DNA from 4 places in the Microbacterium sp. H1-D42 genome. Region 3 is predicted to be linked to each of the others. Evidence: predicted binding sites of a transcription regulator. Region 3 holds the regulator's gene; each other region holds the start of a gene.
The links. Region 3 encodes LexA, which represses DNA repair genes until DNA is damaged. Its sites were predicted from a motif close to TCGAACANNTGTTCGA; they were not measured.
Positions count from the first base shown of each region.

Region 1 (7,113 bases), 900 kb from region 3:
GCGATCGGGTCGGCCGGCAGCGCCGACATCAGTTCGGCAGCATCCAGCGTCTCGTGCTCTTCGACGAGCACACAGCGCAGCGGAGTGCCGTCGTCCTGCGCGACGAATCCGCGCTCGCGCACCTGTCGGTACGGCACCATCGCGAACACCTCGCGAAGCCCGCCCTGGTCATCCAGAGGGATTTCCGCCAGCGTCTCGACGTCGATGACGTCGCCCGCGAGCAGCTCGATGCCGCCGTCGCGCGCGATCAGCACGAACGACGCGTTCGGATCGGACGCGAGGCCCCGGATGCGTTCGGGCAGAGCAGAGGTCATCGGTGTCTCCTGAGTTCGGGCATCCGGCGCGGGAAAAAGAAAGACCGCCCCGGAAGGCGGTCTGGTTCTGGATTCGCGAACGCACCGCCTAACAGGCGGGCCACCAGGTGAGGTTCGCGGACATGGGCTGAAAGTATCACATCCGCGTCGCCGTGCGCGGGCGTGTGACCGCGCCGCAGGACGGCGGGATACGGGCCCCATCCAGCCTGCAGGTCATCCTGCGAAGTAAAGTGGGGGAGTGCCCGCAGTGAATCTTGGGATGCCGCGCGTCCCCGAAGTCCTCGCCCCTCGTCGCAAGTCCCGTCAGATCCGGGTCGGCAAGGTGCTCGTCGGTGGCAACGCCCCGGTGAGCGTTCAGTCGATGACGACGACCAAGACCACCGACATCAACGGCACGCTGCAGCAGATCGCCGAGCTCACGGCATCCGGATGCGAGATCGTGCGCGTCGCCGTGCCGTCGCAGGATGACGCGGATGTGCTGCACATCATCGCGCAGAAGAGCCAGATCCCGGTGATCGCCGACATCCACTTCCAGCCGAAGTACGTCTTCCAGGCCATCGACGCCGGCTGCGGTGCGGTGCGCGTCAACCCGGGCAACATCCGCAAGTTCGACGACCAGGTGGGCGCCATCGCCGCCGCGGCGAAGGCTGCGGGTGTGTCGCTGCGCATCGGTGTGAACGCCGGATCGCTCGATCCTCGCCTGCTGCAGAAGTACGGCAAGGCGACGGCTGAGGCGCTCGTGGAGAGCGCCGTCTGGGAAGCGTCGCTGTTCGAGGAGCACGACTTCCACGACTTCAAGATCTCGGTCAAGCACAACGACCCCGTCGTCATGGTGAAGGCCTACCGGCAGCTCGCCGAACGTGGCGACTGGCCCCTGCACCTCGGCGTGACCGAGGCCGGGCCGGCCTTCCAGGGCACGATCAAGAGCGCCACGGCGTTCGGCATCCTGCTCGGCGAGGGCATCGGCGACACCATCCGCGTCTCGCTGTCGGCGCCGCCGGCCGAGGAGGTCAAGGTCGGCCATCAGATCCTGCAGTCGCTGAACCTGCGCGAGCGCAAGCTCGAGATCGTGTCGTGCCCGTCGTGCGGGCGCGCACAGGTCGACGTCTACTCGCTGGCGGATGCTGTCACCGAGGGGCTGAAGGACATGACGGTTCCGCTGCGCGTGGCCGTGATGGGCTGCGTCGTCAACGGCCCTGGTGAGGCGCGCGAGGCGGATCTCGGTGTGGCCTCCGGCAACGGCAAGGGCCAGATCTTCGTGAAGGGCGAGGTCATCAAGACCGTGCCCGAGGAGGACATCGTCGCCACGCTCATCGAAGAAGCGAACCGCATCGCCGCCGAGATGGGGCCAGACGCCAGCGTCGGCACCGCGCAGGTCGTCACCGGCTGAGCGCTGCGACTGCGTCGCAGTCGCGTAGCGTATTGGTCATGCAGCCGACGCACGTCTCCTTCCCCGACGGATCCACGACCGGCGAGGGCGAGGTGCTCCTCGTCGACCGCGACGCGTCGGTGATCGTCGTCGATGCGACACCCTTCCACCCGGTGGACCACACCTGGCCGGATCAGCCGGGGGATGCCGGGATCATGCGCGTCGGGGATGCGCGGGTCGACATCGCCGAGGCGGTGATGGCGGCGATCAGCGACGAGGGCACGCTCGCCGTCGGCACGGACATCCCTGTCAAGCGTGGCGGCGAGGGCTGGACCTGGCTGGTCGGCCATCGCGTCGCAGGCGACATCCCCGCTTCGGTCGCGGCTGGTGCTGTTGTCGCGATGGAAGTGGATGCTGACCGCCGAGCCGCACTGAGTCGCGGCCACACGGCGTGCCATCTGGCATCCCTCGCGCTGGACGCCGCCCTCGCGGACCTGTGGCGCAAGGAGATCGGCACGGACCCACTGGGCAATCCCGATTTCGAGGGCCGGTCGAACCAATCCAGCCGAATCCACTCCGATGGCAGCGTCGACGAGTACCGGCTGGGTAAGAGCCTGCGCAAGGCCGGCTTCGACTCGGAGGGCTTCGCGTCGTCACTCCCGGACCGCGAAGCGCGGATCAACGCGAAGCTGGCCGAGTGGGTGGCATCGGATGCTGCCAGCCGGATCGACACGGAAGGCCCGTCGATCATCGACCGCCGTTCGTGGCGGTGCGACCTGCCCGAGGGTGGGGTCGGGTTCCTGTGCGGCGGCACGCACGTCACCTCGCTCGGGGAGTTCGCGTCGATCACCGTGTCGCTCGACCTGAGCGATCCGCAGCTGCTGGTGATGACGACGACCGCCGTGCCGGCCCCGTCCCTGGCATCCGATGCCTGATCATGGAACGGCGCGGCCGGACTTGCTGACGGACTTGCCTGTGCTGACGGACTTGCCCGTGCTGACTGACTTGCCGGTGGATCTGCCGGTGCCGGTCGACGACGGCGGCGCAGCCCACCTCGCGGGCTAGTCGCTGCCGGAGCTCACCCTGCCGGCAACCGATGGCAGCACGGTATCGCTTCGGCTCGGGGCGCACCATCATCTACGTCTATCCGCTCACTGGCGACCCAGCGGCAGAGCTGCCACCCGGCTGGAATACGATCCCCGGTGCTCGCGGACGCACGAGCGAGGCCTGCGACTTCCGCGACCATTTCGCAGAGCTTGGGGACGCCGGGGCCGCGAGGGTGTACGGGCTACGGCCGCGACTGACGCTCTGCCGATAAGGTGAGACGGTCCGCGCGGTGATACATGGCGCGTGGTGTCCGCAGACAGGGAGTCAGCATGTCGCAGTCAGCTGAAGTCGACGCGTCGACGGGGGCGCCGACGGTGACGTCGGCGCTGCCGGGTTTCGAGGTCGTGGCGCGCATCCGTCGATTGCTGGTCGTCGGGGTGCTCGCGGCGCTGGGCTACGCAGCGTTCATGTCGGCGAGCAAGGGATTCTGTCCTGGTGGTGTCAGCGATGGCGGTTTCATCGATGCCGCCGGCAATCCGACTGACGTCGCGCCGACCTGCGTGAATCTCACGCTGCGACCGAGCCCGCTGATCCTCGCGGCGATCGCCGTGATCGTGTTCTGGGCGTTGACGAGGGTGCTGCGCCGTGCGGTCGATGTTCCGTCGGCGATCCGCATCGTCGATCGTGCTGCCGCCGCGATCGTCATTCTCGTCGTCGCATCAGTGGTGATCAGTCAGGTCTGGTTCGCGCTGATCCCTCTCACCGACTGGGACGGCACCGGAACGTTCTTCTATCCGTTCCCCTTCGGCTCTGTCGACATGCAGACATCGCCGATGCAGGTTTCCTGAGCGGGGAGGCCTCTGCTCGGCGGCGCGTTCGACTAAGACGCCCTCGCTCTCGGCGGCCGGCGTAGTTAGGGAGATTGCGCGGACCGCACCGCGCGTTCACCAGATGCGCCCCCGCGTATCCGATCGTTCAGAATGGTGCGTCGGTTGCGCAATCCAACCATTCAGAAGGGTGCGTCGGATTCCGGTGGTTGTCCCGTGGCCGGGGTGTGCCAGGTGTGGCGGTCTGCAGGGGTCGGGGCTCCGGATGGCACGAACATGACGCGTCGGGGTGGAGCATCGCTGTAGGTGCGTCCGTTGGGGGCCGTCCAGGTGATGTCGGAGTTAGGCAACTGCATTGCGGTCCAGCGGTGCTCGTCTGAGATGTCGGGGTGCTTGAGGGCGTGGTGGGTCTTGCAGAGGTGGGCGAGGTTGTCGATGGAGGTCGGTCCGCCGAGGGCGTGGTCGTGGGTGTGGTCGATCTCGGTGCGGTGGACGGGCATGCGGCAGCCGGGGAAGCGGCAGTGTTGGTCGCGGGCGCGGAGGTGGCGTTTCATGCCGGTGGTGGGGGTGTAGGTGTCGGTTTCGGTGACCATGCCGGTGGGGTCGAGGAACAGTCGAGTCCAGCCGTTGTTCATGCCGGCGAGTTGCCGTGCGATGTCGGGGTGGAGTTCCCCGTGTCCGTCCAACTGCGCGGGGTGGTCATCGGCGTCGGTGAGGGTGGTTGCGGCGATGGTGACTTGGATGGTGGCGGTGATGTTCTCCAGACCCGTGCCGTGGATCTGAGAGGGATCGGCGCACAGGAGCAGGTCGGTGAGCAGGTCGGCGCGGATCTGATCCATGGTGCGGGTGTCGGTGGGGATGTGGATGATGTCCGGTGGGGTGGTGATCATCTGTTCGACCCAGTCCCAGTACGCGTTGGGGTCGTTTCGGAAGCGGTTCTCGTCTGGTGGGACGTATTCGCCGTTGTAGTAGACCTCGTCCTCTTCTTCGTCGAAGGGGTCGCGGGTGAAGGTGTCGCTGGTCCCGAAGATCACCTTCGCCCCTGGCGCCGATGCCGGCGCCGGTTCTGCTTCCGGTTCGTTGTCGGGGTCGTGGTACTCGGGGTTGCCGTGGAGCATTTCGTCGATGGCGTCTTCGTCGATGGGGAGGGTGGGGTCGCGGTCTTCGGGGTGCTGCTTCTGGTGGCGGGCCATCTGGGTGAGGCGGTCCAGGATCGCCACGGCGAGATGTTCGGGGAGCAGGATCTGCAGGATGGCCATTCCGTCGCCGACGGACTTCACGGTGACGGTGCGCTCGTGGGTTGCGCGTTCGTGCTTCTCGTTAATCGTCAGCCCGGCCAATGCCGCCGCGACCTCGCGGGCGTGCGCGCGCGTCCGGGCGGGAGCCTCGACCTCGGCGAACACGACGGCCGCGGTTTGGTAGAGGTCGAGGGTGTCGGGGGTGAGGGTGCCGGCGGCGATGGCCTCGTGAACGGGCGAGGCGGCGAGCAGGATCTCCCGCACGTGCGCGGCGGTGATGCTGCCTGCTTCGAACGAGTCCCGCAGCAGAGCGAACTGGTCGGTGGCCAGCCATTGCGCGTCGCCGAAGGCGCGTTCGGCGGTGCCTTTGGCGATGTGACCTGCGGCGGAGTACTCCGCGACCATCGACCGCCAGATCGCCTCCCGATGCACGGGTTGCTCGTCTGCGTCCGCTTCCATCAGCACAGCCCGCCGCGCCAACAGCGCGGCGGCGCGGGCTTCTGCCCGGTTGATCTCCTCCCGCACCGCGACCCACTCATCCAGCAGCGCGTTCTGCTGTGAGAGGCGGTCGAGGTATGGGGTGGACATGCTTTCAGTGTAGAACAGAGTTACGACACTGGCAAGGCTTTGATGGAGATATTAGCATGTGAGTGTCGGTGTAATGTCTGGGATTTGGGGTTCTTGGACTTCGGCTCGCTGGCGCTCACTCAGCCCGTTTCGACTCGCCTGCGGCTCGCTCAACGACCGGGAGAGAGGGAGACCCGCCTGCGGCTCGCATAACGACCGAGGCACAGGGGCATCCTTCGACGCATCTGCTTGACTGACTGGATGCTGCTGAACGCGATCGAGACCGGGTCGGGCGATCGCGTCGCCCTGCTGCTGCACGGAATGATGGGCTCGGCAGAGAGCTGGTGGCGCATCGCGCCGCTGCTGGCCGACAACGGCTTCCGCGTGATCGCGCTCGACCTGCCGGGGCACGGGTTGTCGCCCCGCGATGAACGCTGCACCGTGGCATCCGTCGCCGACGACGTCGTCGAGACGCTCGCCGCGCGCGCTCCTGGCGCGCGCATCCAGGCGATAGGGCATTCCTACGGCGGTACGGTGCTCGCCGCCGTCGCCGAGCGGATGCCGATCGAACGAGCGGTCTTCGTCGATACGACCTGCGCATTCGAAGGGGGCGAAGACCACGCAGCGCTCGCCGCGCGGTACGAAGCCGACCGCCTCAAGCGCACGGACCCCGCATGGCTGCTGGCCAGTCGTCCGTTCTACAGCGAGACGGATGCCAGGAACGAGGCGTGCGCAGCGGAGCGGTTCGATCCGATGACTGCCGCGTCGATCTCAACTGGCGACGATGTCGCGCATGAGCCTGCCCCTGGCAGCATCCTCGTGAGAGCGCGACCGAGCAGCTTCGTCCCCGACGAGACGGCAGAACGTCTCGCCGCACGCGGTGTGGATGTCCGTGACATCCCCGGTGCCGCGCACTCCGTCTGGTACAGCCATTTCGAGGAGTTCCGCGCCGCGCTTCCGGAGTTCTTCGTGCTCAGCTGAAAGGCGCCACCAGGCAGTACTCCGCATCGAGCTGGAAGAACACCAGCATTCCCGACCGCACGGCCAGCATTCCGGCCGAAATCGTGCAGATCTCCCGAGCCCCGGCACGGACGGAGGGCCCCAAGGCACACGCTCACGCGCGAAGCGCCTCAGAACGCGCCGAGGGCCTCGGTCAGCATCCGATGTCCCTGCGCCTCGAACGCCTCGTCACCGATCGTGAAGGCCCAGCAAGCCGTGCCAACGGCTTCGCGCAGGGCATCCATCCGCCACCGTTCCGGATCGCGTGGATCCGCGCCGTACCCCGTGACGGATCCGTGCCCCGAGAAGAACGCCGCCTCCAGATCGGGCCGGCTGCGCCACTGCCCTGCAGCCAGGCGCACCACATCGGTCGCAGCAGGGCGAAAGGCGAAGCGCCCGAAGTCGATCACGCGCACGACGTCGGCATCGATCAGCCAGTTGCGCGGCTGCCAGTCGCCGTGCGTCGGCACCAGATCCACCGCGGGCGCCGGGTCGGTGGAGAGGATGCTCCGCGCACGAGCCGCGACGTCAGCGTCCACCCGGTGTTCGCCGTCGAGCCAGCGCAGCGCCCGTGCGTTCACGCGGGCTTCGTGGTCGGCATCCGATCGCGACGACTGCGCGTGCAGCCGCCGCAGCAGCGCGCCGGCTTGCGCGTAAGTGCTCGGATGCCCCTCCGCAGGTGTCCCCTGCACCAGCACGCCAGGCAGGTACTCGAGAACCATCACGCGCGCGGCCACATCGGCATCGATCAG
Region 1 is NZ_CP093342.1:2,169,043-2,176,155, reverse strand. Features, by position in the region: gene MNR00_RS10420 (chorismate-binding protein) at 1-314, opposite strand, end outside; gene ispG (flavodoxin-dependent (E)-4-hydroxy-3-methylbut-2-enyl-diphosphate synthase) at 553-1,704, shown strand; gene MNR00_RS10410 (hypothetical protein) at 1,743-2,618, shown strand; gene MNR00_RS10405 (hypothetical protein) at 3,060-3,578, shown strand; gene MNR00_RS10400 (HNH endonuclease signature motif containing protein) at 3,740-5,383, opposite strand; gene MNR00_RS10395 (alpha/beta hydrolase) at 5,624-6,343, shown strand; gene MNR00_RS10390 (aminoglycoside phosphotransferase family protein) at 6,493-7,113, opposite strand, start outside.
Region 1: a site for LexA is predicted at 5,394-5,409, ahead of MNR00_RS10400 (HNH endonuclease signature motif containing protein). Genes of this name have one in related genera too.

Region 2 (7,113 bases), 550 kb from region 3:
GCGAGCCGCGGGATCGGACTCGCCGTCGCGCACCGTCTCGTAGCCGAGGGCGCGCGCGTATGCCTCACCGCCCGCCGAGAGGAGGGACTGGTGGATGCTGCCGCGGGCTTCCCAGAGGGATCGGTCATCCACGTCGCAGGCAAGAGCGACGACCCCGCGCACCGCGCGGAGACGCTGGACCGGATCGAGACGGAGTTCGGCGGTCTCGACATCCTGGTCAACAACGCCGGAATCAACCCGCTCTACGGGCCGCTGATCGACCTCGACCTCGGCGGGGCGCGCAAGCTCGTCGAGGTGAACGTGCTCGGAACGCTCGCCTGGACCCAGGAGGTCTATCACCGTGCGGGCCTCGACTTCGTCGGCCGTCGTGGCACGATCGTCAACGTCGCCTCGGTGACCGGCTACACGCCGTCCGAGGGCATCGGCATGTACGGGGTGACGAAAGCCGCGATCATCCATCTCACCCGCACGCTCGCCGTCGAACTCGGACCCGACATCCGCGTCAACGCCGTCGCGCCCGCGGTGGTGAAGACCCAATTCGCCCGCGCGCTGTACGAGGGCAAGGAGGACGGGGTCGCCGCAGCCTATCCGCTGGGCAGACTCGGCGTGCCCGAGGATATCGCCGGAGCCGTCGCCTACTTCGCCTCGGCCGACGCTGCGTGGGTCACGGGGCAGACGCTGACCCTTGACGGCGGACTTCTCGCCGCAGGAGGTGCGGCGTGAGTGCGCTGCCTGCCGAGGTGGAAGAGCTGCGGCTGCGCACCCGCGCGTTCATCCGCGACGTGGTCATCCCTGCCGAGCCCGCGCCGGGAGAGCGGCTGACTGAGGAGAAGCGGCGCGCGCTGGTCGCCGCCGCGAAGGATGCCGGCGTCTTCGCGCCGCTGGTATCGCCGGAGTTCGGCGGACACGGGCTGCCGATCGAGCACTGGTCGCCGATTCTGCAGGAGGCCGGCTACTCGCCGATCGGTCCGGCGGTGCTCGGCTGCATGGCGCCAGATGAGGGCAACATGCACATGCTCGGCCTGATCGCCACGGATGCCCAGAAGCAGCGCTACCTCGCGCCGCTCGCTGCCGGCGAGGTGCGATCCTGCTTCGCGATGACCGAACCGCACCCCGGTGCGGGCTCCGACCCGGCGGCGCTGCTCACCGCGGCCACACGCGTCGACGGCGGGTGGGTGATCAACGGGCACAAGAGATTCATCAGCGGAGCCGAGGTCGCAGCCTTCGCGATCGCGATGGCGCGCACCGAGGCCATCGATGGGCACCCCGCTGGCGCGACGATGCTGCTTGTCGAGATGGACAATCCGGGCATCCGCATCGGAGAGCAGATCCACGCCACCGACCGGGTGATCGCCGGCGGGCATCCGCACGTGCACTTCGAGGACTGCTTCGTCGCCGACGATGCCGTCCTCGGCGCGCCAGGCGAGGGTTTCCGCTATGCGCAGGTGCGCCTCGGGCCCGCCCGCCTCACGCACTGCATGCGCTGGCTGGGACTGGCACGGCGCTCGGTCGATCTGGCGCTCGACCGAGCGAACTCCCGCGAGATCTTCGGAGCGCGCATCGCCGAACTCGGCATCGCGCAGGAGATGCTCGCGCAGTCGGTGATCGACATCGAGACCTCGGATGCCATCATCGCCAAGACGGCGGCGCTGCTGGAATCCGATCCGCGAGCGGGAGCTGCGATGTCATCCATCGCGAAGGTGCACTGCTCTGAGGCGATCTTCCGCGTGATCGACCGTGCGATCCAGCTGTGCGGCGGAGACGGCGTCACCGACAGCCTGCCGCTGGTGTCGTACATGAACGAAGTGCGCCCGTTCCGCATCTACGACGGCTCGAACGAGACGCACAAGTGGGCGATCTCGCGTCGCGCAGCCTCGCGACGTCGCAAGGACGTCGATGCGGGTGCTCCCCGGCTCGACGACGTGTCGTGAGCGCGGGGATGCGCACCGAGCCGGACGGTGTGGAGGTCGTCGCGCGGCGATCGGATGCTGCCGCGCTGGCGCGCCCGCCGCTGCTGGTGATCGAATCGCTCGAGGCGTTCCTGGACGCACGCGGGCTGGGGTCTGGGCCGATCGCCTGGCAGCGCATCGGCGACGGGCAGTCGAACGTCACCTACCTGCTGCGCCGCGGGGAGACGCAGTGCGTGCTGCGGCGCGGACCGCGGCCACCGCTGCCGCGGTCGACGCACGACATGCTGCGCGAGTCGCGCATCCAGCAGCTCGTGGGTAGGGCGGGCATCGCGGTGCCCGAGATCCTCGCCGTCTGCGAGGACGATTCCGTGCTGGGGGTGCCGTTCTACCTGATGGGCTACCTCGACGGGGTGGTCATCACCGAGGATGAGCCCGCTGCGCTCGCCGCGGCGCAGATGCGGCGTGCGACGGCGTTCACGGCGGTCGACCAGCTGGTGCAGCTGCACGCTCTCGACGTCACAAGCGGCGGACTGGAGGTGATCGGCCGACCGGACGGCTACCTCGCGCGGCAGGTGAAGACCTTCTCGGGGTTGTGGGAGCAGGTGACCACGCGTGCCGTCCCTGCCGTCACTGACGCGGGCCGCTGGCTCGCCGAGAATATCCCCGTCAGTCAGCGCGCAGCGCTCGTGCACGGTGACTACCGCATCGGCAACCTCATGTTCGCGCACGGTGCCCCGCCGCGCGTGCTGGCGATCCTGGACTGGGAGATGGCGACGCTCGGGGATCCGCTCGCCGACCTCGGCTACTTCCTGGCAACCTACGGGCAGGACGGCACCGCGGCGACCCCGCTCGAGTTGACGCCGGTCACGCGTCTCGAGGGCTACCCGACGCGTGCAGAGCTGGCAGAGCGCTACGCCGCGGCGACCGGATTCGATCTCACCGACCTGCGCTGGTACCAGGCACTCGCGATGTGGAAGGCCGCGGTCTTCTGCGAGGCGATCTACACGCGCTGGCTGAACGGCGAGCGCCCCGGCGACGAGTTCGCCCCGACGCTGTTGGACGGCGTGCCCGCTCTCGCCGAGGAGGCGCTGCGCTTCATCGAGGGGCGCCCCGGTCGTTGAGCGGGCGGAGCGAATCGAAACGGGCTGAGCGAGCGCAGCGAGACGAAGTGTCGAAGCACCGATACCCGGAGCCCGCTGGTACGTGGCGGGGAGTCGAATGCTCGTTCTGGAGGGCTCGTGAGCGTCCTTTGGCTCCCGGGCCGCGTGGTCGGAGAGTTGGACGGAACCCGGTCTCGAAGTTCGTTCAAAAAGTTTCTCTGATCAGCCGGATTCTGCCTGTCAATGTCGGTGGCCCCGTGTTGAATAGAGTTATGAACAGCACCGCAGCTCTCCTGGATCGGGTCGTCGCCGACCTCGATCAGGTGCTCGGTGCGGATGCGTTCGCGGCGTTGTCCGATGCGGAACGACTGGTGGTGCTGAGTCGGGCCGGGGACGCTCTGCGGCGGGTGGAGGCTGTGGTCGTCGAGACGGTGGCGTCCTCGGATCCGGTGGGGCTTCCGAATGGTGTCGGATGCCGGAGCATGAACGAACTGCTCCAGCGCACCCTGCGTGTGGATTCCCGTGCGGCGGCGCAGATCGTGAAGGCCAGCAGGGCCGTGCACCGCGAGACGGACCTCACCTCCGGAGCGCCGCTCCCGGCGCGGTGGCCGGCGCTGAGGCAGGCGATGCTCGACGGGGCGATCGGGGTGACCGGGCTGCTCGCCGTGACCGGGCCGGTCGAGGCCGCCGGAGACCGGATCGGTGCGGCGGATCGGTGGAAGGCCGACGCGGTGCTCGCGGAGGTGGTGCGCGGGTACGCGGCCACGGATGACGTCGATGCTGAGGATGTCGATGCGGCACCGCCGGCGACGCCGGAGGACGTGAAGGCCATCGCGCACGCGATCGCACTGCGACTGGACCCCGACGGCGCGGAACCCACAGAGCAGCGGGCGATGACGCGTCGGTTCCTGTTGATCGGGCGGATGCAGGATGGCGTCTACCCGCTGCGGGGGAACCTGCTGCCCGAAACCTACGCGCAGTTGCAGTTGCTACTGGATGCGCAGCTGAACCCGAAGACCGACGGCCCACCCGCTCCGGAAGGTGTGAGGTTCCACCCCGTCGATGACGAGGGTGATGGGGTGGAGGGGGACGAGTTCAACAGTGACTCGCGGAGCGTGCTGGACACGCGCACGCGCGGGCAGAAGCAGCACGACGCCCTCACCGCAGCCCTGGGCATCGCCGCCCGGCATGCGGATATGCCGTCGCTGGGCGGGGCGGCTCCCACGCTGGTGGTGCATCTGGACTTCGCCGACAGCTCCTGGGCGAGTATCCCCGGCATCGATGCCCCGGTGCACGCGGCTGTTGCCCGGCACACGGGGTGCACGGGTGCGATTCAGCGGGTGTTCACCGAGCAGGGCCGGATCGTGGGGATGACGGTCACCGACCGGATCTTCACCGTCTACCAGCGCCGGGCGATCACGCTCCGTGACAAGGAGTGTCTGATCCCGGGCTGTCATGTGCCGGCGTCGTGGTGTGAGATTCACCACGTCACCGAATGGGCCAACGGTGGACCGATCAGCACCGACAACGGCGTCCCGCTGTGCTGGTGGCACCACCGCTCCCTGGACTACTCCGGATGGGAGATCCGCATGAACCACGGACTCCCCGAAATCCGCGGACCCGCATGGTGGGACCCCGAACACCGCTGGCGCACCCCACGCCTCTCCCTCTCCGACTTCGCGTACACGTAGCCGTTCCTGCCCGGGTTCGGCGGGCGCTGACGTCCGTCGTCGCTTCGACCCGCTGCGCTCGCTCACTGCACCGCTCTTCGCCGCCCTCCTTGCTCAGCAACCGGGAGGGGTCCTCCGCTCCGGTTCCTGAGCGAGCGCCCTTTGACAGACTCAGAGGCCCGGCCGCTGAGCCTCGTCAGTCCCGCCCGACGATGAAGCTCGCCACCGTGGCCACGCTGCCGCCGAAGTTCAGGGTCGCGACGTCCTTCGCCCCCTCGACCTGGATCTCGCCTGCCGTTCCGCCGGCCTGGCGGCGCGCGTCATTCAGCATCCGCACTCCTGTCGCACCCACCGGGTGTCCGCCCGAGAGCAGCCCGCCCGAGGGGTTCACCGGGATCGATCCGCCCATCTCCATGCGGCCGTCCTCGATGGCCTTCCAGCCCTCGCCGGGCGCGGTGATGCCGAGGTGGTCGATGGCCATGTAGCCGCTGATCGAGAAGCAGTCGTGCAACTCGATGGCCGAGAGCTGCTCTGGACCGCTGATGCCGGCACGGGTGTACGCATCAGTGATGGTCGCGCGCAGGTGCGGAAACAGGTACTCGCTGTCTACCGAGGCGCGCAGCTTCTCATCCAGCGCCATGGTCGACGTGTGGTGGCCCCAGCCCTTGATCCGCGGCGGCAGCCCGTCATGCCCACGCCGAGCAGCCCAGCGCTCGGCGAAGTCGTGGCTGGCCAGGATCACCGCACTGGACCCATCGCTGATGCGCCCGCAGTCGCTCTTGCGCAGCGACCCCTGCACGAGCGGATTCGCCTCGTCATCAGCTGCGTACGAGGCCACGGTCTCGACCCAGTCGCGAGTCTGCGCGAGCGGGTTGCGACGGGCGTTCTCACGGCTGTTCTGCACGAGCCGGCCGAGGTGCTCGGTGGTCATGCTGCCGTAGCGGCGGTGGATCTCATCGGCGATGCGGTCGAAGGCGGTCGGCCAGGCGAGCTGACCGAGGTCCTCGCGGGAGCGCCAGCTCGCGCAGCCGAGGTTGTCGGCGGCGACGGTGCCCGGCACGTTGCGCATCTGCTCGACGCCGACGGCCAGCACGACGTCGTAGAACCCGGCCTCGATGTCGGCCATCGCGCCGAGTGCGGCCATGCTGCCCGAAGCGCACGCCGCCTCATGGCGGGAGGAGGGCAGATCACGCCACTCATGTGTCACCGCTGGCACCATCGCCCCCAGGTGCGATTGCCCGGTGAAGAACTCGCTGGAGTGGTTGCCGACATGGGCGCGCTGCACCTCTGAGGCGTTGATGCCGGCATCCGCCACGGCACCGAGCGAGGCCTCTCGGATCAGCTCGAAGATGCCGTCGCCGATGCCTTCGGCGGCGACGTTGCGCCGGAAATCGGTCTGGGCACCGCCCAGCAGGTACACGCCTCTACTGCTCATGTTCACTCCTTCTGAAATCCGGTCACGCCTCACGCGAACGACTCGATGACGACCGCCGTCGCGAGACCCAGCGCAGCCGGGATCGCGACCAGGCCGTAGCCGCCGCCCTTGCGGCGCAGCTGGTCGAGTGCGTTGGCGATGAGAACGCCGCCGCAGGCGCCGAGCGGATGCCCGACAGCGATGGCCCCGCCGTGCGCGTTCACGATGTCGGGCGAGACGCCCAGCTCGCGGGTCAGCAGCAGCGGTGTGACCGAGAACGATTCGTTGACCTCGATGACCGACAGGTCACGCGCGCTGATGCCGGCGCGATCGAGGGCCCTGCGGGCGGCCGGTGCCGTGGCCTCCAGGCCCGGTGAGCGCACAGCGGCCTGACCCCAGCCGAGCACCTGACCGCTGGGATCCTGCCCTGCCGCCCCCGTCTCGGAGGCCAGCACGATGGCGGCGGCCGCATCCGAGAACTGCGGGGCGGTGCCGACGGTGTGCAGCCCGCGGTCCGCACCGCGGACGATGCCCAGGTGACGCTCGACGCGCTCCCACAGCGGGTCGTCCGCGAACAGCGGCGGGAGCGCCGCCAGCGCCTCGATGGTCGTATCGGGCCGAGCGCCCTCGTCGTGGGCGAGCTCGGCGCCAGAGGGTGTGGTCACGGCGATCGATGACTCCCACGCGGGTGCCGCGCTCGCGAGCAGCTGCGACCGCAGGCCGTACTCGTCGAGCTCGGCGCGTGAGAAGCCGGCGCGGAAGGCGGCCGCATCCGCCGACACCCCGATCGAGACGAAGCCGGTGATCTCGCCCTCGGTCGGGTCGAGCGCGAACGTGGGCCGGTCGGCCAGCATCGGCACGCGTGACATGGATTCGACGCCGGCCGCCACGACGACGTCCGCCCCGCCGGAGCGCACCTGCGCTGCGGCCGATGCGACAGCATCCAATCCCGATCCGCACAGCCGCGACACCACACCGGCGGGAACGGTGTCCCAGCCGGCGTGGATCGCAGCCACTCG
Region 2 is NZ_CP093342.1:716,959-724,071, forward strand. Features, by position in the region: gene MNR00_RS03275 (SDR family oxidoreductase) at 1-723, shown strand, start outside; gene MNR00_RS03280 (acyl-CoA dehydrogenase family protein) at 720-1,931, shown strand; gene MNR00_RS03285 (phosphotransferase family protein) at 1,928-3,031, shown strand; gene MNR00_RS03290 (HNH endonuclease signature motif containing protein) at 3,283-4,701, shown strand; gene MNR00_RS03295 (acetyl-CoA acetyltransferase) at 4,877-6,115, opposite strand; gene MNR00_RS03300 (thiolase family protein) at 6,145-7,113, opposite strand, start outside.
Region 2: a site for LexA is predicted at 3,125-3,140, ahead of MNR00_RS03290 (HNH endonuclease signature motif containing protein). Genes of this name have one in related genera too.

Region 3 (7,113 bases):
GGATCCAGTCGATGTCGTGCTCCGATTCGTCGAGGAGCGCACCCCTATCGTCCGTGACGCGGATGTTCGCGGTCTCGACCGGTGCACGTCCGTGGAATGAGAACGTCCAGACGCCGTTCCGTTCGACGGCCCCGATCTGCTCGGCGGTCCCCGTCGCCTTGCCGGGATCCGGCGAGCAGACCGCCCCGTCGCAGAGCTGCACCCAGGCAGCAGCCGGAATCGCTCCGGCGTCCACCTCGAGGACGGTGATGTAGCCGATCGCCGGGCACACGTCGCCATCGATCATCGGATCCGCACCGCACGACGTCACCAGCATCCCCGCAGCAGCGAGTCCGAGCACCGCGACGAATCTGCGCATGCCCCGACCCTATCTGGCCCGTGACGTGCGTGAAGTGCGGGGCGATCAGCCCTCGGAGCGGGTGAGCTTCACGGTCAGCGAGTCCACGAGCACGGCCATGCGATCATCAGCCGACCAGCGCTGCGCGAGGCGCGCGAGCACAGCATCCAGCGTCGCGCGCTCGAGGCCGTCGATGAGCTCCAGAGTGACGATCAGCTCGGGACCGCGCATGCGGGCATCCGAATCCCCCGCCGCGACCACCACGTCGATCACGGCCAGCTCGTGCGCGATGCTCTCGCGCAGCGCCGCGAAGACCTCGGGCGAGAGGAAGCTCGGCTCCCAAGCCTGGTCCTGTGCGATCGCCCACACCGCAGGGCGACGCAGCACGAACTCGGTGTCGGATGCCGGATCCAGCACGATCAGGTCGGTCTCCTCGCTCGACGCCGACAGCGCCACGCGCACGGCTTCGACCGGGATCGGGCGCGCCAGCGGATCCCATCGCCGCATCGTGTCGACCGACGAGAACACCGGCTGCACTCGCCGTCCGTCCGGGGCTGCGACCGTGACGATCGACAGCTCCTGCGTCTTGTCGACCTTCAAGCCGGTGGGGCCGATGCCCTCATCGCCCTTCTCGGCGACCAGCGGCACCAGTACGCGGGCACTGCGGAACGCCTCGACGACCTCGGCCTGAGACCCGTCGCCGGCGCGGAAGCGCAGCAGCGCCGCCAGCAGGGCAGGGTCGGCCGAGCCGTCATCCGAAGCGTTCGCGTTCGGCTCGAAGCTGCGCCCCTCCCATGGGACGCCGGCTGAGTCGCCCGTGTTGGCGTGGTGGGCGTCGTCGTGCGCGCTGATGTCCTCAGTCCCCTGCAACGTCCAGTGCCTCGGCCAGCGTGAACTGTCCGGCGTAGAGCGCCTTGCCGACGATGGCACCCTCGACGCCGAGCGGCACCAGCTCGCGCAGCGCCGCGATGTCGTCCAGCGTGGCCACGCCGCCGGAGGCGATCACAGGCTTGGGCGTGCGCGAGGTGATCTCGCGCAGCAGGTCGAGGTTCGGGCCGCGCAGCGTGCCGTCCTTGGTGACGTCAGTGACGACGTAGCGGCTGCAGCCGGCCTCTTCGAGGCGCTCCAGCACCTCCCAGATGTCGCCGCCCTCTTCGGTCCAGCCACGAGCCGCGAGGGTCGTGCCGCGCACATCGAGTCCGACGGCGATCGCCTCGCCGTAGCGGCTGATCACATCCGCCGCCCACTCGGGGTTCTCGAGGGCCGCGGTGCCGAGGTTGATGCGGGATGCGCCCGACTCGAGGGCCGCCTCGAGGCTGGCGTCGTCGCGGATGCCACCGGAGACCTCGACGTTCACTCCGCGGTACTGCTTGATGACCTTGCGCAGGATCGCCGAATTGCTGCCGCGACCGAACGCCGCATCGAGATCGACGAGGTGGATCCACTGCGCTCCGGCGTCGACGAACTCACCCGCCGCGTCAACAGGGTCGCCGTAGTTGGTCTCGGTGCCCGCCTCGCCCTGGGTGAGTCGCACCGCCTTTCCGCCCGCGACGTCCACGGCAGGCAGCAGGATCAGAGAAGGTGACTGTGCGAAATCGTTCATGACGTCCTTGGAGAAGGGGGTATGTGGGCCCGGATGGGCACGAGAGCGGCCACAGTGGCACGAGAGTTGAGAGTAGTCGGCGGCGGCGCAGTCCTCAAACCCTGTTGCAGCGTCAGAGGGATTCGACCCAGTTGCGCAGCAGTCGGATGCCAGCATCGCCGGACTTCTCGGGGTGGAACTGGGTGGCGGAGAGCGGACCGTTCTCGACGGCGGCGATGAACCTCTCGCCGTGTGTGGCGTACGTGACCGCAGGCTTCGGGAACGGCGGGATCACGTCCAGCTCCCATTCCTTCGCGGCGAACGAGTGCACGAAGTAGAAGCGCTCGTGCTCGAGGCCGCGGAACAGCACAGATCCTTCGCCAGGCTCGACCGTGTTCCAGCCCATGTGCGGCAGCACCGGGGCTTCGAGCTCGGTGACCGTGCCCGGCCACTCCCCCAGTCCCTCGGTGTTCTGCCCTCGCTCCAAGCCGCGCTCGAACATCACCTGCATGCCGACGCAGATGCCCAGCACGGGACGCCCGCCGGCCAGTCGCCGGTCGATGATCTCATCGCCACCATGGGCGCGCAACGCCTCATGGACGGCCGCGAATGCGCCGACGCCCGGCACCACGAGACCGTCGGCGGCGAGTGCCCGGTCGCGATCACGGGTCAGCTCCACGTCGGCTCCGGCCGCGACCAGCGCCTTGACGGCGGAGTGGACGTTGCCCGACTCGTAGTCGAAGACCGCGACGTGCGCAGTGCTCACAGCGCGCCCTTCGTGGACGGGATGCCCTCGACCAGGGGGTCGGCAGCCTTGGCCTGACGGAACGCACGCGCGAACGCCTTGAACTCGGCCTCGGCGATGTGGTGCGGATCGCGACCCCCGAGAACCCGGACGTGCACGGTGAGCCCAGCGTTGAACGTGATCGCCTCGAAGACGTGACGCACCAGCGAGCCGGTGAAGTGCCCGCCGATGAGGTGGAATTCGAAACCGGCAGGCTCGCCGTCGTGCACCAGGAACGGACGCCCCGAGATGTCGACGACCGCCTGCGCGAGTGCTTCGTCCAACGGCACGAGCGCATCGCCGTAGCGGGAGATGCCGGCCTTGTCGCCCAAAGCCTCACGGATCGCCTGTCCGAGCACGATCGAGATGTCCTCGACGGTGTGGTGCGCGTCGATCTGGGTGTCACCGTTCGCGCGAACGGTGAGGTCGGTGAGCGAGTGCTTCGCGAAGGCCGTGAGCATGTGGTCGAAGAACGGCACGGAGGTGTCGATGTCGCTGCGGCCGGTGCCGTCGAGGTTCACCTCGACCTCGACCGTCGATTCCGACGTGCTGCGCGTGCGCTTTGCAGTCCGAGAGTGCTGTGCGTTGCCCTTGACGGGGCGGAGGTCGCTCATGAGGGTGATCCTATCGACGCGAGTGCTTCCAGAAAGGCAGTGGTCTCGGCCTCAGTGCCCGCCGAGACGCGGAGGTGACCGGGGATGCCGACATCGCGGATGAGGACTCCGCGCTCGTACAGGGCTCGCCAGAGTGCCTGCGGGTCATCGACGCCGCCGAACAGCACGAAGTTCGACCACGATTCGTGCGGCAGGTAGCCGAGCGCTTCCAGCGTCGCGGAGATGCGATCGCGCTGCTCGACGATCTCGTCGACCATGCGCAGCATGGTCTCGGCGTTGCGCAGTGCCGCGACGGCGGCCGCCTGGGTCAGGGCGCTGAGGTGGTAGGGCAGGCGCACGAGGCGCAGCGCGTCGATGAATGCCGGGTCGGCCGCGAGGTATCCCACCCTGGCACCCGCGAAGGCGAAGGCCTTGCTCATGGTGCGCGAGATCGCCAGTCGCGGGCGGCCGTGCAGCACCGTGACCGCCGAGACGGCGTCGCGTGGAGCGAACTCGAAGTACGCCTCGTCGACGATCACCACACCGCGTGCTGCTTCGTACACCGCGGCGATCACGTCGAGCCCGAGCGGCGTGCCCGTCGGATTGTTGGGCGCGCACAGCAGCACGACGTCAGGGTCGGCGGCGGCGACCTGAGCGGCGGCATCCTGCGGGGTGAGCGTGTAGTCGTCATCCCGCGTGCCGGCGACCCAGCGTGCACCGGTGCCCTGGGCGATAAGCGGGTACATCGAGTACGTCGGCGCGAATCCGAACACCGTGCGCCCAGGACCCGCGAACGCCTGCATGATGTGCTGCAGCACCTCGTTGGAGCCGTTGCCGGCCCAGATCTGCTCGGCGGTGAGGCCATGACCGAGGTAGTCGGCGAATCCCTCGCGAAGCGTCGTGAACTCGCGGTCCGGGTATCGGTTGACGTCGCGCAGAGCGAGAGCGATGTCGTCGAGGATGTCGCTGGCGACCTCATCCGGAACCGGATGAGTGTTCTCGTTCACGTTCAGCGCGACGGGCAGAGGGGCCTGCGGAGCGCCGTAGGGAGTGAGCCCGCGAAGATCATCGCGGAGGGGCAGCTCATCGAGGGAGGTCACCCTTCCCATCGTAGGGCGAGCACCCGCCTTCGGCGGCTTCGTGACGGTCGGGTCAGTTGGCGTACGCGACCGGGATCGCGATATCGGAGCCGACCTGAATCAGTCCGGAGCTGAGGTTGTTCAGGCGCTTGACGTCTTCGATGACGACACGCGGGTCCGCTTCAGGTGCGACCTCGGCGGCGATCGACCAGAGCGTGTCGCCTGGCAGCACGGTCACCGTCTCGAACGAGACCGGTGCCGCCTGCGCACCGGAGGCGAGGGCGGACCCACCGGCGATCACCGAGACGGCGATGCCGATCACGATCGGGAGCGCGGCGATCGCGAGGAGGACGCGACGTCCACGCGTGGTCAGCCGCAGGCGGGTCGCCTTCACAGCCGGCACGTTCACAGGCCGGATCGGGTACACCGCGACCTGCGTGGTCATGGGTGCCGAGATTCCGATCGTGCTCATGTGATGCTCCTCTGCTCTGCCGCTGTTCTGCACTGGCGGTGTTCTGGGCCGAAGTGTCATAGCTTTCGCATCCGGCATCCGGCCGGGGAGGCCGGATGCGAAGCTACGTACCGAATGTATCTTCGAACTCGAACATCTGTCAAGAATTCTTCGAAACCGGATCACCTGATTCTTCGACACGCTCGAACAGATCTTCCGTTTTCACCTGTATCTCGGATACGGTTTCGATATGGACAGCCCATCATGGGCCACCGACATTCGAACCGGATGCCCGCGACCACGCGGATCCGCACCGGGCAGGAAGGTATGAAGGAGCACCGATGAGCGACAACACCGCCCCCGCATCCGAGGCTCCGCGTACACGTCGACGCAAGAGCCTGAGCGCGAAGCAGATGGCCATCCTCGAGGTGATTCAGACGTCGATCGCTCGGCACGGCTACCCGCCGAGCATGCGCGAGATCGGCGATGCCGTCGGCTTGAAGTCGCTGTCCAGCGTCACGCATCAGCTCGGCCAGCTCGAGCTCAGCGGCTACCTGCGCCGGGACCCTGGCAAGACCAGGGCGATGGAAGTGCTGATCGACCTGCCCGGCTCAGGCACCGAGAATCCGGCAGACACGGCGCCGTCCGTTGGCGACGCCGCACTCGTGCCACTCGTGGGGCAGATCGCCGCAGGCGTGCCGATCACCGCCGACCAGCAGGTGGAGGAGATCTTCCCGCTGCCGCGTCAGCTGGTCGGCAAGGGCGACCTCTTCATGCTGAAGGTCAGCGGCGAGTCGATGATCGACGCGGCCATCTGCGACGGCGACTGGGTCGTCGTGCGCACGCAGAACAACGCCGAGAACGGTGAGATCGTCGCAGCGATGATCGACGGCGAGGCCACGGTGAAGACGTTCCGCCGGCGCGACGGCCACACCTGGCTGCTCCCACGCAACTCGGCTTTCGAGCCGATCCTCGGCGATGACGCCGTCGTGCTCGGCAAGGTCGTCGCGGTGCTGCGCGCCGTCTGACAACAGCCAGAACGCGGAAATGCCCCCGCCGGTCTGAACCGGCGGGGGCATTTCTCATCGACTCGTGAGTCAGACGGCGACAGCCACGTCCTCGCGCACGCGACGGGTGGCCTCGACGATGTTGCGCAGCGAGGCGACGGTCTCGTCATAGCCGCGGGTCTTCAGACCGCAGTCCGGGTTGACCCACAGCTGGCGCATCGGCAGGGCGTCGACGGCACGGCGCAGCAGCACCTCGATCTCGTCGATGCTCGGCACACGGGGCGAGTGGATGTCGTACACGCCGGGGCCGATGCCGTGGTCGAAGCCGTACTCCGCGATGTCGCCGACGACGGCCATGCGGCTGCGGGCCGCCTCGATCGAGGTGACGTCGGCGTCCAGCGCGCGAATCGCGTCGATCACGACGCCGAACTCCGAATAGCAGAGGTGCGTGTGGATCTGCGTGGCAGCCGCCGCGCCGCCGGTGGCGAGGCGGAACGATCCCACCGACCAGTCCAGGTAGGCGGCCTGGTCGGCCGTCTTCAGCGGCAGCAGCTCGCGCAGCGCCGGCTCGTCGACCTGGATGATGGCGATGCCGGCCTGCTCGAGGTCGGCGATCTCATCGCGCAGTGCCAGGGCGACCTGGTTCGCGGTCTCGCCGAGGGGCTGGTCGTCACGCACGAACGACCAGGCCAGGATCGTCACGGGGCCGGTCAGCATGCCCTTGACGTGCTTGACGCTCAGCGACTGCGAATAGCCAGCCCAGGAGATCGTGATGGGCGCCGGACGCGACACATCGCCCCACAGGATCGAGGGCCGAGTGGCGCGCGAGCCGTAGGACTGCACCCAGCCGTGCTGCGTGACGGCGAACCCGTCGAGGTTCTCGGCGAAGTACTGCACCATGTCGTTGCGCTCCGGCTCGCCATGCACCAGCACGTCGAGGCCGAGGTCCTCCTGCAGCGCGACGACCTGATCGATCTCGCGCTTGAGGAACACGTCGTAGTCCTCGGCTGGCAGCTCGCCACGCAGGAACTGAGCGCGGGCGCGGCGGATGTCGCCGGTCTGCGGGAACGACCCGATGGTCGTGAGCGGCAGCGCGGGCAGGTCCAGCGCCTGCTGTGCGCTCTCGCGCTCCTCGTACGCGACGCGCGAGAAGTCGGCGTCCGCCACCTCGCGACCGCGCACGGCGCCGTCACGGACGCCGGGGGCGTCCTGACGATCCGTCAGCGCAGCGGATGCCTCGGCGAGCTCGGCAGCGATGGCATCCCGCCCCTGCGCGAGTC
Region 3 is NZ_CP093342.1:1,268,696-1,275,808, reverse strand. Features, by position in the region: gene MNR00_RS06040 (hypothetical protein) at 1-358, opposite strand, end outside; gene MNR00_RS06035 (SseB family protein) at 404-1,207, opposite strand; gene priA (bifunctional 1-(5-phosphoribosyl)-5-((5-phosphoribosylamino)methylideneamino)imidazole-4-carboxamide isomerase/phosphoribosylanthranilate isomerase PriA) at 1,194-1,940, opposite strand; gene hisH (imidazole glycerol phosphate synthase subunit HisH) at 2,053-2,685, opposite strand; gene hisB (imidazoleglycerol-phosphate dehydratase HisB) at 2,682-3,317, opposite strand; gene MNR00_RS06015 (histidinol-phosphate transaminase) at 3,314-4,405, opposite strand; gene MNR00_RS06010 (LysM peptidoglycan-binding domain-containing protein) at 4,449-4,847, opposite strand; gene lexA (transcriptional repressor LexA) at 5,168-5,854, shown strand; gene metE (5-methyltetrahydropteroyltriglutamate--homocysteine S-methyltransferase) at 5,924-7,113, opposite strand, start outside.

Region 4 (7,113 bases), 820 kb from region 3:
GAGATGGCCGAGAGTGCCGTAGAGCTTGCCTGCGGCGTTGTCTCGCACCGCGCAGGTGTTGATGATCACGATGTCGGCGTCTTCGCCGGCATCCGCCCGCACGTAGCCAGCGCTCTCAAGCGAGCCGGAGAGCCGTTCGGAGTCGTGCACGTTCATCTGGCACCCGAAGGTGCGCACTTCGTACGAGCGGCGGCCGCCGTCAGCGTCCAGCGCGGCCGCCGAGGGCGCGATGATCGTCGGTTCACTGCGCGGAGTAGTCATGGTGAGAGCTATTCTACGAGCCGTCACGAGCGCGGGCGCCGCGCACGAGGAAAGCGCACTTCGCTCCACCCCGCCGCAGCCAGTCAGTCGGAGTCGACGAAGCGCACTCCGGACCGCGCGCCCGATCGGGTGCCACCCGCTTCGCGCAACGCCGTGCGCGCCGCGTTCATCGCCACCGAGCCGCCGTACCCGCGACGCGCGAGCTGCCCGAGCAGACGCCGAAGTGCGGTATCCGGTTCGAGCCTGCTCATGCCCGGCGCCTTGCTGCGGGCATACTCCAGCGCCCGCTCGGCGTCGTCGTCTGGCAGTTCTGCCAGCGCGTCGTCGATGATCTCGCGCGAGAGGCCACGCTGCGACAGGGATCTTGCCAGCGCGACGCGACCCTGCCCCTTGCGCTCGACACCCGAGGTCACCAGCAGCGAGGCCAGCGTGCGGTCGTCGATGTAACCACGCGAACTGAAGTCGTCGATGACGTCTTCTATGGCATCCCTGTCGAGGTCGTTCTCGCGCAGCACCGCACGCGCCTCGGAGACGGACAGCGCCTTCGCACGCAGCTTGCGCACGAGTGCCTCCTCGGCGCGCTCCCTGACCTGCTCGGGTGCCGGCTCGGCCTGCCCTTCGTCGACGGGGTCATCGGAAGCGGGCGCGTGAGCACGGGCGAGGGCGTGCAGGGCGGCTGTGCGCTCGGCATGTTCCAGAGCCGCCGCAGCGCGTGCAGCGGGATGCTGGGGTCCCGGCCCCTCCTCGCGCGCGTCAGCGCGCGAGGAGGACCCGAAGAGCGGAATGACAGGAGCGAGATGTTCGTCGCCGTGAGCAGTCATGGTTCATCCCGGTTGTCAGGCCGGACGACGCTCCGCCAGTGCGTCAGCGGGAGCTTCGACTGCGGCCTTCACGCCGATGCCGAGCTTCTCCTTGATCTTCTTCTCGATCTCGATGGCGACGTCGTCGTTCTTGAGCAGGAAGTTGCGCGCGTTCTCCTTGCCCTGGCCGAGCTGGTCGCCGTCATAGGTGTACCAGGAGCCGGACTTCTTGACGATGCCGTGCTCGACACCGAAGTCGATCAGGCTGCCCTCGCGCGAGATGCCCACACCGTAGAGGATGTCGAACTCGGCCTGCTTGAACGGCGGCGCCATCTTGTTCTTGACGACCTTGACGCGCGTGCGGTTGCCGACTGCGTCAGTACCGTCCTTCAGCGTCTCGATGCGGCGGATGTCAAGGCGCACCGACGCGTAGAACTTCAGCGCCTTTCCACCGGCGGTCGTCTCGGGCGAGCCGAAGAAGACGCCGATCTTCTCGCGCAGCTGGTTGATGAAGATCATCGTGGTGTTGGTCTGGTTCAGACCACCGGTGAGCTTTCGCAGCGCCTGCGACATCAGTCGTGCCTGCAGACCGACGTGCGAGTCACCCATCTCGCCCTTGATCTCGGCCTCGGGGACGAGAGCTGCGACCGAGTCGATCACGACCAGGTCGATCGCGCCGGAGCGGATCAGCATGTCGGCGATCTCGAGCGCCTGCTCACCCGTGTCGGGCTGCGAGACCAGCAGCTGGTCGATGTCGACGCCCAGCTTGCGGGCGTACTCGGGGTCGAGCGCGTGCTCTGCGTCGATGAACGCGGCGATGCCGCCGGCGCGCTGAGCGTTGGCGATGGCGTGCAGCGTGAGCGTGGTCTTACCCGAGGACTCCGGGCCGTAGATCTCGATGATGCGTCCTCGCGGCAGCCCGCCGATGCCAAGGGCACTGTCCAGGGCGATGGATCCGGTGGAGATCACCTCGACGGGGGCGCGCTCATCGCTGCCCAGTCGCATGATCGATCCCTTGCCGAACTGACGCTCGATGTGTGCGAGGGCGGAATCCAGTGCCTTCTCGCGGTCGTCGGTGGATGGCATGACGTGCTCCTTCATATCTCGATCGCTGCCGCCTGTAGGCTGTCGCGGCCGCCCCGATCGGGACGACTCTGCGACAAGGCGTATGGCTCAGTGCCACATCTCTCACGGTAGGAGGAGCCACCGACATCGCGTCGGCCATCCCGCCTTCTGTGGAGAGAAGTCGCATCAAGACCACTTGTGCAGAACGATACGCGCTCATCGAACACAAGTTCGACGACACGCCGAGAAGGATCTATCGAGTTTCGATCGGCTGCGGGGCGCGATCAGCCCTTGCGCGGCTCGATGCGGCCCACTCCGTACTGCCGTTCGGGCGGCACATCCGCCGCATCGCACAGCGCGAGCCAGATCTCACGGGGCGGCACGCCGACATCCAGTGCATCGTGCGCGGTCATGCCGATGCCACCGAGAACCAGATCGTTGGTCAGCGCATTCGCCCGCGCACCGAACTCGTCGTCGACGGCGCGCAGGAACTCGCTGCGTCTCATGAAAGGGAGCCGTATCCGCTCAGCGCAGGGACAGCTCTGGTTCGACCGAGGCGACCAGGTCGTCTGGAACGACGTCCGGGAACGGGCTGAGCCCCTCGAGCACGGAGATGCGGTCTCCGACTTCGCGCATGATGGTCGAGATGGGCACGTCGAGTGCCTCTGCGACGGACGCGAGAATCTCGCTGGAGGCCTCCTTCTGGCCGCGCTCCACCTCGCTCAGGTAGCCGAGGGCCACGGAGGCCTTACCGGCGACCTGGCGCAGCGTGCGCCCCTTCTGCAGGCGGAAGTCCCGCAGCACATCGCCGATCTCCTGTCTGACAAGGATCATCGGAACCTCCCCTCCATCGCATCCCCCAGATCTGCATCCGAGTGGATCGCCAGTCTAACCCCACTGGCTACTGCTGAATCTACTGTTTCTCTCTGTGCCCCAGTTGTGAGCAATCCGGTATGAACCGTTCGGAAGTGTCGTGTCATGCGCACATCTTCGACAACCGCTGATCCGTCTGCGCTATTCCCGCACCGCGTCGAGTGCGGCCCTGATGACCGCATCACGAGCCTGCCTGCGGACCTCTGCTCGCGAACCCGCGAACGTGAACGAGTGCACGAGCCTCGCGGTCGGGGTGATGACGCCGATATGAACCGTGCCGACGGGCTGTCCGTCCGGCGAATCCGGTCCGGCTATTCCGGTCGTGCTGATGCCTACATCTGCGGCAAGCCCTTCGACCTCGACGGCGCTGCGCACGCCGTCGGCCATCTGAGCGGCGACATCAGGATGCACGGGCCCATGGGTCTCGAGCAGCGCAGCATCCACGCCGAGCAGGGAGTGCTTGAGCGGCGTCGCGTAGGCGACCACAGCGCCGAGAAATGCAGCGGATGCCCCTGGTACCGTGACGATCTCGGCGGCGACACCGCCCCCGGTGAGCGACTCAGCGACCCCGAGCGTCCACCCGCGAGCCGTCAGAGCGGCGACGAGATCAGACGCATCGCTCACGAGCTCGTCTTGCGTCCGCGCACCTGGGCGATCACGTAGTCGATCCCGCTGGCGACCGTCAGGACCAGGGCGGCGATCATCAGCACCTGCGTCACGATGATCCAGGGCGTGAGTCCGATCAGGGTGTGCAGCGGCAGCAGCGCCCAGCTCAAGGCCACGCCCTGCACGACCGTCTTGATCTTGCCCATCCACGCGGCCGCGACGACCTGCTCGTGCACGATCGTGAGGCGGTGGATCGTGATGCCCCACTCGCGGATCAGGATGATGATGACGATCCACCAGCTCACCTCGCCGAGGATCGCCAGTCCGAGAAAACCGGATCCGGTGAGAAGCTTGTCGGCGATCGGGTCCCAGAGCTTGCCGAAGTCGCTGACGATGTTGCCCTTGCGGGCGAGATAGCCGTCGACCCAGTCGCTGGAGATGGCGACGACGAACAGTGCGCCCGCGACCCAGCGCATCACCAGGTCATCAGCGCCGTAGGTGCCTGCCATCAGCAGAAGGATGAAGAAGACGACTGCGAGCGGGATGCGCGCAATTGTGATCGTGTTGGGAAGCTGTCTCGGAATCGCCATCATCAGTCGCGTCCCGTCAGGCCCCAGGCGTCTTCATCGCCGTCGTCTTCGCTCTCGACGACCGGCAGCCCCTCGAACTGCCGCTCGATCGGATCGACGGCCGCGGCCGGTGCGGGTGCCGCCGCGGGCCGTGCGGCCGGCGCGTCGTCACCTCGCAGCTTGGCGATCACACTCGGCAGCTGCTCAGAGGTGACCAGCACGTCGCGGGCCTTCGACCCCTCAGAGGGGCCGACGATCTCGCGGGACTCCAGCAGATCCATCAGGCGGCCGGCCTTCGCGAAGCCGACCCGAAGCTTGCGCTGCAGCATGGAGGTCGAGCCGAACTGCGATGACACGATGAGCTCTGCCGCCGCGAGCAGAAGCTCGAGATCGTCGCCGATGTCCTCGTCGACGTCCTTCTTCTTCGTCTCGGCGGACTCCTGCACATCGGGTCGGTACTCCGGACGCGCCTGCTGCGTGACGTGCTTGACCACCGAGGCGATCTCGCTCTCGTCGACCCAGGCACCCTGCAGTCGGAAGGGCTTGGACGATCCCATCGGCGAGAACAGCGCGTCACCCTGGCCGATCAGCTTGTCGGCGCCAGGCGAATCGAGGATGACCCTGCTGTCGGTGACGCTGGTGACTGCGAAGGCGAGCCGCGAGGGCACGTTGGCCTTGATGAGACCAGTCACGACGTCGACGCTGGGTCGCTGCGTGGCGAGAACGAGGTGGATGCCCGATGCGCGCGCCAGCTGGGTGATGCGCACGATCGAGTCCTCGACGTCGCGCGGGGCGACCATCATCAGGTCGGCGAGCTCGTCGACGACCACCAGCAGGTACGGGTAGGGCTTCAGCACCCGCTCGCTGCCGACGGGAACCTCGACCTCACCGGCGCGCACCGCACGGTTGAAGTCATCGATGTGGCGGAAGCCGAACGACGCCAGGTCGTCGTACCGCATGTCCATCTCCTTCACGACCCACTGCAGCGCCTCGGCGGCCTTCTTGGGATTCGTGATGATGGGAGTGATCAGATGCGGGACGCCCGCGTAGCTGGTGAGCTCGACGCGCTTCGGGTCGATCAGCACCATGCGCACGTCCGCCGGCCGCGCCCGCATCAGCAGGCTGGTGATCATGGAGTTGACGAAGCTGGACTTTCCCGAGCCGGTGGAGCCGGCCACGAGCAGGTGCGGCATCTTGGCGAGGTTGGCGACGACGATGTTGCCACCGACGTCCTTGCCGACGCCGATCGTGAGCGGGTGGGTGCTCTTCTGCGCGGCGGTCGAGCGCAGCACGTCGCCGAGCGCGACGGTCTCCTTGTCGACGTTGGGGATCTCGATGCCGATCGCACTCTTGCCTGGAATCGGCGAGAGGATGCGCACATCGTTGGATGCCACCGCATACGCGAAGTTGTTGCTCAGCTGCAGGATCTTCTCGACCTTGACGCCGTGGCCGACCTCGACCTCGTACTGCGTGACCGTCGGCCCGCGCGAGAATCCGGTGACCTTGGCATCCACCTTGAACTGGGTGAGGACGCTGGTGATCTGCTCGATCGTGCGATCCGTGGCATCCGATCGGATCACGGGCGCAGGTCCCACCTTCAGAACCGTGGTCGATGGCAGCACGTACGGAGCGGCCGGCGGCTGGGGTCCGGCGGAGCCTGGGCCCGCCGTGCCGAATCCGTCGAGGCCGGGCAGCTCGCCGGTGGAACCGGCATCATCGAGCAGTGCAGTGGTGTTCTGCTCGCCGAGCAGCTCGGTGAGGGCGCTGAGATCGGTGATCACCTCGGTCGCGGCGTCATGCGGTGCGTCGTGCGGCGCCTCATCGACGATGACGGCCTGATCGTACGCGGCGGCCGTGCTGCCGCTCGGCTCGTCGAACAGCGCGGTGATGGCCTGCGAGTCCACCCCGTCGTCGGGGTCCTCTTCGCGGCCGGTCTTGTTGCGTCGCCACCATGGGAGCGAATCGTCCTTGGCGGCGTCTGCGGCATCCGCGCCTTCGTCGGCGGCGGCGCGCACGGGACGCTCCGCGTCGAACATCCACGCGTACAGGTCACCGAGACGCTCCCCGATGCGGTTCGGCGGCGTCTTGGTGAGGATCAGGACGCTGAGCACCGCGAGCAGCGCCAGCACGATGTAGGCGACGACCGGCGTCAGGAACGCCAGGGGCTCGCCCAGCATCCACCCGAACAGGCCGCCTGCCGCGCTCAGCGCAGGCATGCCCTCCTTCGGCTGCGGCCGCTCCAGCACGCCGAGCTTGTTCACCTCGCCGGATGCGACGTGGCAGAAGCCGGCCAAGGTCAGCACGAACAGTCCGAAACCGATGCCGATGCGTCCGTTGTCGTGCACCGACGACGGATGCCGGAAGAGCCAGCCCGCCAGGAGCAGGAGCAGCACCGGCAGCACGAACGCCGCGCGTCCGACCAGACCGCCCCAGGTGTACGCGCTGATCGTCTGGGCGACTTCGTTGCCGATCAGGAACCACTCCACGACAGCGCCGGCACAGGCGAGCAGCACGAGCAGGAACGGGAACCCGTCGCGTCGCTGGTCCTTCTCGAGGTTCTCGGGCCCGAACGCTCGGAACAGCCCGCCGACGCCGTGCGCCACGCCCAGCCACATCCGCACGCCGAGCGGTGCCTTCTCAGCCTCGTCGACGTACTTCTTCGGGGCGGGGGCCGCTTTCGCATTCGAGCGTGGAGCGGTCTGCCGCTTGGGACGCGACGACGAGGCGCTCGCGGACGCGCGCTCAGACTTCGTGGTGCTCCTGGCCATAGCATCCAGGCTACGGCCAGGCACCGACATACCCGCGCAATGACGCGGCTTTCCGCGGGATCAGGCGGGAGCGCTCACGCCTCGATGACGAGCGGGACGATCATCGGACGGCGACGCAGCTTCTGGTTCACCCAGCGGCCGATCGTGCGACGGATGATCTGCGACAGTGCA
Region 4 is NZ_CP093342.1:2,089,622-2,096,734, forward strand. Features, by position in the region: gene miaB (tRNA (N6-isopentenyl adenosine(37)-C2)-methylthiotransferase MiaB) at 1-261, opposite strand, end outside; gene MNR00_RS10010 (regulatory protein RecX) at 345-1,082, opposite strand; gene recA (recombinase RecA) at 1,098-2,147, opposite strand; gene MNR00_RS10020 (DUF3046 domain-containing protein) at 2,411-2,632, opposite strand; gene MNR00_RS10025 (helix-turn-helix transcriptional regulator) at 2,652-2,960, opposite strand; gene MNR00_RS10030 (nicotinamide-nucleotide amidohydrolase family protein) at 3,141-3,623, opposite strand; gene pgsA (CDP-diacylglycerol--glycerol-3-phosphate 3-phosphatidyltransferase) at 3,620-4,195, opposite strand; gene MNR00_RS10040 (DNA translocase FtsK) at 4,198-6,942, opposite strand; gene MNR00_RS10045 (ribonuclease J) at 7,017-7,113, opposite strand, start outside.
Region 4: a site for LexA is predicted at 2,346-2,361, ahead of recA (recombinase RecA). Genes of this name have one in related genera too.